One region of the Brevundimonas sp. TSRC1-1 genome, then DNA from elsewhere that is predicted to be linked to it. Evidence: predicted binding sites of a transcription regulator. Region 1 holds the regulator's gene; the other holds the start of a gene.
What was found. Region 1 encodes LexA, which represses DNA repair genes until DNA is damaged. Its sites were predicted from a motif close to ATGTTCNCNANNTGTTCT; they were not measured.
Positions count from the first base shown of each region.

Region 2: ACP7CK_RS00275 (ImuA family protein) is a predicted target of LexA. The motif match lies at 3,001-3,018, and genes of this name have one in related genera.

Region 1 covers NZ_JAFCXI010000003.1:206,935-211,708, forward strand. Annotated here, with positions in the region: gene ACP7CK_RS10940 (anthranilate synthase component II) at 1-326, shown strand, start outside; gene trpD (anthranilate phosphoribosyltransferase) at 343-1,380, shown strand; gene trpC (indole-3-glycerol phosphate synthase TrpC) at 1,377-2,171, shown strand; gene lexA (transcriptional repressor LexA) at 2,295-2,996, shown strand; gene ACP7CK_RS10960 (ComEC/Rec2 family competence protein) at 2,977-4,774, opposite strand, start outside.
Region 2 covers NZ_JAFCXI010000001.1:57,621-62,394, reverse strand. Annotated here, with positions in the region: gene ACP7CK_RS00290 (vWA domain-containing protein) at 1-1,792, shown strand, start outside; gene ACP7CK_RS00285 (CBS domain-containing protein) at 1,882-2,289, shown strand; gene ACP7CK_RS00280 (hypothetical protein) at 2,356-2,943, shown strand; gene ACP7CK_RS00275 (ImuA family protein) at 3,146-3,790, shown strand; gene ACP7CK_RS00270 (Y-family DNA polymerase) at 3,681-4,774, shown strand, end outside.

The DNA of each region.
Region 1 (4,774 bases):
TCGGCGGCGACGTGATCCGCGCCAAGACCCTGATGCACGGGAAGACCTCGCCGATCCTGCATGACGGCAAGAGCGTCTTCGCCGGCCTGCCCTCGCCCTTCACCGCCACCCGCTATCATTCCCTGGCCGTGAAGCGCGAAACCCTGCCCGACTGCCTCGAAGTGACCGCCTGGACCGCCGACGGCGAGATCATGGGGCTCCAGCACCGCAGCCGCCCGATCCATGGCGTCCAGTTCCACCCGGAATCCATCGCCACCGAACACGGCCACGACATGCTGGCCAACTTCCTCGAGATCGCCGGCGTGAAGCGCCTCGCGGCCGCCTGATCGTGGCGGCCTGATCATGGCTGACGGGTTCAAGCCGATCCTCGCCCGCCTGGTCGAGGGCCACCCCCTGACGTCCGAGCAGGCGCACGACTTCTTCGCCGCCTGCCTGCGCGGCGAGCCGACCCCGTCCCAGGTCGCCGCCGCCGTCACCGCCCTGCGGATTCGGGGCGAGACGGTCGATGAGATTGCGGCTTTCGCCCAGGCCATGCGCGACGCCGCCCTGACGCTGGACCATCCGTACGAGGTGATCGACACCTGCGGCACCGGCGGCGACGGCCAGCACACCTACAACATCTCCACCGCCGCCGCCCTGGTCCTGGCCGGCGCGGGCCTGAAGGTCGCCAAGCACGGCAACCGGGCCATCTCCTCGAAATCCGGCTCCTCCGACGTCCTGTCGATCCTGGGCGTCAATCTGGCGGCCAGCCCGGATCAGCAGCGCAAGGCGCTGGACGAGGCCGGAATCTGCTTCCTGTTCGCCCCCGCCTATCACGGCGCCATGCGCCACGTCGGGCCGGTGCGCGCCGAGATCGGTTTCCGCACCGTCTTCAACCTGCTCGGCCCCCTGTCCAACCCGGCCCAGGCGAAACGCCAGGTCATGGGCGTCTATGACCCCCGCCTGCTCGAGCCCCTGGTCGAGGTCCTGGGCCGGCTGGGCGCGACCCGCGCCTGGACGGTCCATGGCCAGGGCCTGGACGAGCTGGCCACCTCCGGCCCGACGGAAGTGGCGGAATGGAAGGACGGCGCCGTCCGCCGCTTCCAGGTCACGCCCGAGGACGCCGGCCTGCCGCGCGCCTCCATCGACGCCATCCGCGGCGGCGACGGCGAAGAGAACGCCGCGGCCCTGCGCGCCCTGCTGGCGGGTCAGACCGGCCCCTATCGCGACATCGTCCTGCTGAACGCCGCCGCCGCCCTCGTGGTGTCGGATCGGGCGACCGACCTCGCGGAAGGGGCCGCCCTCGCCGCCGCCGCCATTGACGACGGCCGGGCCGCCCAGGCGCTGGAGCGTCTGGCCCGCATCACCTCCACGCCGCTGGATACCGAAGACAACACATGACCGACGTCCTGGACCGCATCGCCGCCTACAAGCGCGAGGATGTCGCCGCCCGCAAGGCCGCGACCACCCAGGACGCCATCGAGGCCCTGGCCCGGGCCGCCTCGGCCCCGCGCGGCTTCCGCGCCGCCCTCGACCGGACCGTCGAAGAAACCGGCCGCCCCGCCCTGATCGCCGAGATCAAGAAGGCCAGCCCCTCCAAAGGCCTGATCCGTCCCGATTTCGACCCGACCGCCCTGGCCATCGCCTACGAGGCTGGCGGCGCATCCTGCCTGTCGGTCCTGACCGACGGCCCCAGCTTCCAGGGCGACGACGCCTATCTGGGCCAGGCCCGCACCGCCACGGCCCTGCCCTGCCTGCGCAAGGACTTCCTGGTCGATCCCTGGCAGGTGGCCGAAAGCCGCGCTCTGGGCGCCGACTGTATCCTGATCATCCTGGCCATGATCGACGATCGGCTGGCCGCCGAATTGCTGGCCGAGGCCGAACGATTCGGCATGGACGCCCTGATCGAAACCCACGACGAGGCCGAAATGGCCCGCGCCTGCGCCCTCGGCGGAGACTTGGTCGGGGTCAACAACCGCTCGCTGCGGACGTTCGAGGTCGATCTGGAGGTGACCGAGCGCCTGTCCATGCTCAGCCCCGTCCGCGCCCTGCTGGTCGCCGAGAGCGGCATCTTCACGCCCGAGGACGTCGATCGCGTCTCCGCCGCCCACGCCCAGGCCATTCTGGTCGGCGAAAGCCTGATGCGGCAGGCCGACGTCGAGGCCGCGACCCGCAAGCTGCTGGCCGCCTGATTCAGCCCGACGCGCGTGGTGAAGCGACGCCGTTAAGTTGACATTAGGAAGGAACACTTACAGAACATCGCCAATGTTCACGGCCCGTTCCGATTCGAGGAAAGGGCTCATGAGGGCCTGGCGATGCTCACGCGCAAGCAGCACGAATTGCTGATGTTCATCCACGAACGGATTCAGGAGACCGGCGTCTCCCCCTCGTTCGACGAGATGAAGGAGGCGCTGGATCTGGCGTCCAAGTCGGGCATTCACCGGCTGATCACGGCGCTGGAGGAACGCGGCTTCATCCGCCGCCTCGCCCACCGCGCCCGCGCCCTGGAAGTGACCAAACTGCCTGAACAGGCCACCGCCGGCGCCCCGCGCGGCCGGGCCGGGTTCAAGCCCGACGTCATCGAAGGCGGCGGCGGCGCGCCACGCCCCGCTGCGGCCTCAGCCGCCAACGACACCCGCGAACTGCCCCTGCTGGGCAAGATCGCCGCCGGCACCCCCATCGCAGCGATCCAGCACGAGCAGGAGCGGCTGTCGGTGCCCGAATCCATGCTGGGCAAGGGCGATCATTACCTCCTCGAGATCGAGGGCGATTCGATGATCGAGGCCGGCATCCTGAACGGCGATCTGGTGGTCATCCGTCGCGGCGACACGGCCAACAACGGCGAGATCGTCGTGGCCCTGGTCGAGGGCGAAGAGGCCACGCTGAAACGCCTGCGTCGCAAGGGCGGCTCCATCGCCCTGGAGCCCGCCAACCGCAACTACGAGACCCGCATCTTCGGTCCCGACCAGGTCGAGGTCCAGGGCAAGCTGGTCGGCCTCATGCGCCGCTATCACTGAGGTCCGGATCCGGCTGACGCGCCCAGGGGCGATCCCCGCGCACGTCGGCCGTCCACACCGCCTTCCAGCGGTCCGCTCCGTCGCGCCACAGCTCCACCGCCCCGCCGCGCGTGAAATCGACGCCGTCGAGCACGAGACGGCCGTCGCATGAGGCCGGCAGGGCGACGACCGCAGCCCGCACGCTGACGACGGACGCCGCCCGACACAGGTCGGCCATCTGATCCGTGTCGGGCGCGTCCCGCCCCCACCACAGGGCGACCGGCCCGGCTTCCGGCGTCTCCGGCCGACAGGAAGATCGCTCGCACGTCCAGCCCGCCTCCGGCCGATCCGCCGTCGTCAGGCCCCGCCGCCGCGACCACAGATCAACGGCGAAGGCGCGCACGCCGGGCCGGATCACGACCGCCTGGGCTTGGTGATGAAAGGCGGCGTTGGTCCCGCCGTCCCCGATCCAGAGATCCGGCGTCGGCGCACGCGGCCAGACCAGCACCGCCGCCGCCAGCGGCAGGCCCAGCCACCTCAGCCGCCCCTGCCACAGACAGACGAACAACACCCCCAGAAAGGCGATGGGCAGAACATAGTCCGGCGCGCTGGCCACTGTCCGCACCGCCCCCGGCAGACGGGCGGTCCAGCCCCCGATCGCCAGCATCAGATCGACGCCCCACCCCGCCACGGCCAGGAAAGGCCCGCCAAGGCCCAGGGGCTCCAACGCCGCTCCCAGAGCCAGAGCCGGCATCAGGACGAAATCCGCGACCGGCGCCGTGCCCAGATTGGCCAGAAGCCCGTACATGGCCGTGCGGTTGAAATGCTGCATGGCGAACGGCCCGGTCGCCAGTCCCGCCACGACGCTGGCCGCCACCGCCGCCGTCAACCAGCCGCCGAACCTCTGCGCCGCCACGATCGGCCAGGGCGCCGAAATCTCTCGCATCCGCTGCGGCCAGACCTCGACCAGGGCCACCAGGGCCGCCGTGGCCGCAAAGGACATCTGAAAGCCCGGCGTGACGATGGCCTCGGGCTGGATGGCCAACACCACAAAGGCCGCCACAGCCAGGCCATGCATCGTCACCGCCTGCCGATCCAGCAGTATGGCCAGAAAGGCGATGGAGGCCGTGATCGCGGCCCGCTCGGCCGGCGGCGGCGCGCCCGACACGACCAGATAGGCGCCGACCGCCGTCAGTCCGGCGAGGGCCGCGACCTTCTTGCCGGGAACCCGCAACGCCAGCCACGGCCAGGCCGCCACGCCCAGTCGGGCCGCGAAAAAGACGAAGCCGCCGACGATGGCCATGTGCAGGCCCGACACCGACAGAATGTGCGCCAGGCCCGAATCCCGCATCACGTCCATGTCCTCCTGGCTGATCCAGGTCTCATGGCTGGTGGTCATGGCCGCCGCGATCCCGCCCGTCCGTTCGCCCAGCCGCGCCACGATCCTTTCGGCCAGGGCGTAGCGGGCGCTGTTCACCGCCATTTCCAGGCGCAGCCGCCACGGCGCCGACGGCAGGTCGAGCCGTCGCGTCTCCCCCAGGGCGAAGGCGATCCCGCCCATGCCCTGGAAAAAGGCGTTGCGGCCGAAGTCATAGGCGCCGGGGCTGGCCGGCGCGGGCGGCGGATTGAGAATGGCGAACAGACGGACCGCTTCGCCGGGCCGCGGCGGGTCGCCCCGCACCGTGGCCCTGAGCCGCACCGGCGTCCGGTCCGGCGCCAGCCCCCGAATCCAGACCGGCGCGACCACGATCCTCGCCCCTCTTTCGCCGGGGCTGTCCACATCCACCACCCAGGCCTCG
Region 2 (4,774 bases), on a different contig from region 1:
GCCGCCCGTCGCGGTTCCCACCTTCGCCCTAGCCCAGCCCCAAAGCCCGGCATTGGATGGCGAAGCCACGCCGGCCGCCTGTGCGCCCTTGGGCTTCGTCCTGTCCCCGCCGGGCGAACCGATGCAACATCTGACCAGCCCCGTCCGACCGACGCCGATCACGGCCCCGTCCCAGAGCCGCATCGAGGGCGGGGCGCCGCCCCCGCCGCCGCCCCCTCCTCCTCCTCCGCCGCCGCCGGCCCCGCCAGCCCCCATGCGTCCGGCGGTGGTCGCCGCCGCACCGGGGCAGGCTCCGCTCAACGCCGTGGTCGTCACCGGGTCGCGCATCATGCCCGGCGCCCCGGCCCCGTCCGACACCGAAACCTATCCCGACGCCACGCCCAATCCGGTCAAGCGGACGGCGGACCAGCCGGTCTCCACCTTCTCGATCGACGTGGACACGGCCGCCTATTCCAATGTCCGCCGCTTCATCGACGAGGGCCGCAGCCCTCCGGCGGACGCGGTGCGGGTCGAGGAGCTGATCAACGCCTTCGACTATGGCTACGCCCGCCCGACCTCCCTGGCCCGCCCGTTTGCGATCACCACGGCCGTCGTCGCCTCGCCCTGGGCGCCCCGAACCGAAAGGGGGGGCCGCCAGATCGTCCACATCGGCTTGCAGGGTTATGAGCTCCCGCAGGGCGAGCAGCGGCCGCTGAACCTGACCTTCCTGGTCGATGTCTCGGGCTCGATGCGCAGCCCGGACAAGCTGGACCTGGCCAAACAGGCGATGAACCTGGCCATCGACCGGTTGCGGCCACAGGACACCCTGTCGGTCACCTATTACGCCGAGGGTGCGGGCACGACCCTGCAGCCCACGCCCGGCGATCAGAAGCTGAAGATGCGCTGCGCCGTCGCCAGCCTTCGCGCCTCGGGCGGGACGGCCGGCGCGACCGGGATGACCAACGCCTATGACCAGGCCCAGGCCAGTTTCGCCCGCGACAAGGTCAACCGCATCCTGATGTTCACCGACGGCGACTTCAACGTCGGCGTGACCGACAACAAGCGGCTGGAAGACTATGTCGCCGAAAAGCGCGGGACCGGCGTCTATCTGTCTGTCTACGGCTTCGGGCGCGGCAACTACCAGGACGCACGAATGCAGACCATCGCCCAGGCGGGCAACGGCGTGGCGGCCTATGTCGGGGATCTGCGCGACGCGCGCCGCCTGTTCGGCCCGATGTTCGACAAGGGCGCCTTCCCCATCGCCGACGACGTCAAGATCCAGGTCGAGTTCAATCCCGCCCGCGTCGCCGAATGGCGGTTGATCGGCTATGAGACCCGGCTGCTGAACGAGGCGGACTTCGCCAACGACCGCATCGACGCAGGCGAGGTCGGATCGGGCGCCAGCGTCACGGCCCTGTACGAGATCACCCCGGTCGGCGGCCCGACCCAGGTTCCCGAGCGCCGCTATCCCGACAATCGGATCGGTGTCGGCGGCGGCGATCCGAACGGCGAGATCGGCTTCATCCAGGTCCGCTACAAACAGCCGGGCGGCAGCCGGTCGGAATTGATCCAGCAGCCTCTGACCAGCCGCGCCGCCGGCGCCCAGCCGCCCGAGGCCACACGCTGGGCCCTGGCCGTCGCCGCGTTCGGCCAGAAGCTCCGCAACGCCCCATGGATGAGCGCTGACTACGGCTGGGATCAGGTGCTGGCCCAGGCCCAGGGCGCGCGCGGCGAGGATCCCTGGGGCGACCGGGCCGAGTTCGTCCAGTTGGTGCGCGCGGCCAGGGACCTGCCTGAACGCCGCGCGCCTTAAGGCCGAGCGGCGCCAAGCGGGCGCACGGCGGCGGAACCCCGCCGTGCGCGGCGGGTTTTCACGGTGACGCTACACCCCAGGAGACCCCCATGAAGATCCGCGACGTCATGACCAAGGATGTCCACCTCGCCCGCCCCGGCGACACGCTTCAGGAGGTCGCCGCCCGGATGGCCAAGGGGGATTTCGGCTTCGTGCCCGTGGCCGATGGCGACCAGTTGATCGGCGCCATCACCGACCGCGACATCGTCGTGCGCGCCCTGGCGGCCGGCGCCGCCCCGTCCGCGCCCGTGGTCGAATACATCACCCGCGACCCGCAGACGGTGCTGGACACCGACGACCTGAAATCCGTGCTGGATCTGATGGGGTCGCGCCAGATTCGCCGCGCCCCGGTGGTGGACAAGCATGGCCGCATCGTCGGGGTCATCTCGCTGGGCGACCTGTCGACACGGGTGAAGGAGAAATACGCCGGCGAGACGCTGGAGAGCATCTCGCGTTAACCCTCCCCCCTCACCACGCGCTAACCGGCGCCTGCCATTCTGCACCCTGAACGGTGGGAGATCAGAATGGCGCGCGCGCAGTTCCAGAAGGGTCAGAAGGTCTGGGTCGAGTGCGTGGGCGCCTGGGCCACCATCGAGAAGGTTCAGCCGGTCTGGGCCAAGGGTTTCGACGAGCCGGTGCGCGTCACCTACGACGTCGGCCTGGGACGTGAGTTCGCCGCCGCCGAACTGATGATGGCCGCCGCGGACGCCGCCGGGGCCGAGGTCGGCGACTGGCGCGTGCTGCGGGCCCGCAACAAGTGGCAGGCGGAAGAGGACTGCCTGCACCACCCCCAGCCCGGCACCTATCCCGTCGTCGTCACTGACACGGCCGACTGGGGCGGCTGGCGCGTGCCCGGCGCGGAATATGACCGCGACCCCCAGCGCATTGAATTCCAGTCCCGGCTGATCGCCGCCGCGCCGCGTCTGATGCAGTTGGCTGAAAGCCTGATGGACCTCGTGGCCGAGAGCCCCGACGACGCGCCGCCCGCCGTTCTGGCCCTGGCACGCCAGGCCCGCGACACGCTTCAACCTGTGACGGAAATTCTGGAAGCGGCGCCGGCCCGGGCGAGCGGCGTCATGCCGGGTGCGGACGCCAGCCTGGCGGAACGCTGAACAGGAGCGCAGGCTCAGATCGCCCCGCTTGACTCCGCACGGCATCGCGCGCCATTTGGAACAAATGGAGAACATTGGACCTGATGACCGTTTGGCCGCCTTGAGGACGCGGCTTGAATCGCTCAATGCTTGCACCCTTTCGCTTGCTCCCAGCCAGACACGGGACGCCAGCGTCTTTCCCTCCTGCTGGGCGCGCGGGGCAGTGCATGACCTGTACGCCGAAACACCGACCGACGCTGTGGCGATCAACGCCTTCGGCCTGGGCGCCGCGCTTCAGGCGGCGGACGGACGCGCCATCGTCTGGGGGCTTCACGATATGATGGGGCTGGAGGCGGGGCGGCCGCATGGACCGGGGCTGCATGAGATGGGGCTGGCGCCGTCGGACATGCTGCTGGTGCGCGCGCCCGACATTCAGACGTTGCTCATTATCGGCGAGGAGGCGTTACGGACACCGGCGGTGGGCGCCGTGCTGCTCAGCGCCTGGGGCGAGGCCAGGGCCTTGTCCCTGACGGCCAGTCGGCGGCTGGCGCTTGCGGCCGGGGGTGGTCACGGGACGCTGTTCCTGGCGAGGGCTGGCGCCGTTCCGGCGCCCAGCGCCGCCGAAAGCCGATGGTCGGTGCGCGCCGTGGCGTCCGCGCCGCTCGAGGGCGGAGCGCCGGGCAGACCGTCTTTTTCCGCCACCCTGCTTCGGCGACGCGGCGGGGGCGAGCCCAGAACCTGGATCATGGAGTGGGATCGTGACACGCGATCGTTCCGCGAACCGGCGCCGCTATCTGGCGCTGTGGTTCCCCTGGCTGCCCAGCGACCGGCTGAAGCGTCGCGCCCGTTCCGCAGACGGGTCGCCTGAGCCCGATCCAAGGCCTGTGGTCCTGGTCGAGAAGATCGGCGGCGCGCTGCGGCTGGCCGCCGTCGATCCGGCGGCGGCCGGAACGGGGCTGGTCCCCGGCCTGACGCTAGCCGACGCCCGCGCGCGAACGCCCGCCTTGCGCACCATTGTTCATCGACCGGATATGGATGCGGCCCTGCTGCTGCAGGTGATGGAGGATTTCGGCCGGTTCACGCCCATGATCGCCGAGGATTCGCCACATGGGCTGATGCTGGACGTGACCGGCTGCGCCCATCTGTTCGGCGACGAAACCGGACTGGTCCGCGCGGCGCATGAGCGTGCGGGGCGTATCGGCCTGGGGATCCGCAGCGCCCTGGCGTCCACGCCCCAGGCGGCGCGCGCTCTGGCCCGTTTCGGGCCGGGCGGACGGTTTGAAGCGGGACAGGATCGACAGGAGGTGCGTCGGCTGCCGGTCGCGGCGCTGGAACTTTCGCAACGCGAGACCCAGGCCCTGCAGCGCGCGGGGCTGAAGCGGATCGCCGATCTGGACGATCGTCCGCGCGCGCCGCTAGCCGCGCGCTTCGGCGCCGATTTTTCCGCCCGGCTGGCGCGGATCCTGGGTGACGAGGACATGCGCATCACGCCGTACCGGCCGCCGCCGCCCATCACCGTCGACCGCATCTTCTTCGAACCCATCGTCGATGACGCGGATGTAGAACGCGTCCTGTCCGATCTGTTGATCGAGACTGCGGATCGACTGGATCAGGCAAGCCAGGGCGGCCGGGCCTTCGAGGCGGGCTTCTACCGCGTCGACGGCGAGGTCCGACGCATCGTCGTGCGGACCGGCCGGGCCACACGCGACCGGATCGCGGTGCTTCGTCTGTTCCGTGAAAGGCTCGCGGCCCTGGCCAATCCCCTGGACCCCGGCTTCGGCTTCGATCAGATCAGGCTGTCTGTTCTCGAGACCCAGACGCTGAAACCCGACCAGTCAAGCCTGGACGGCGA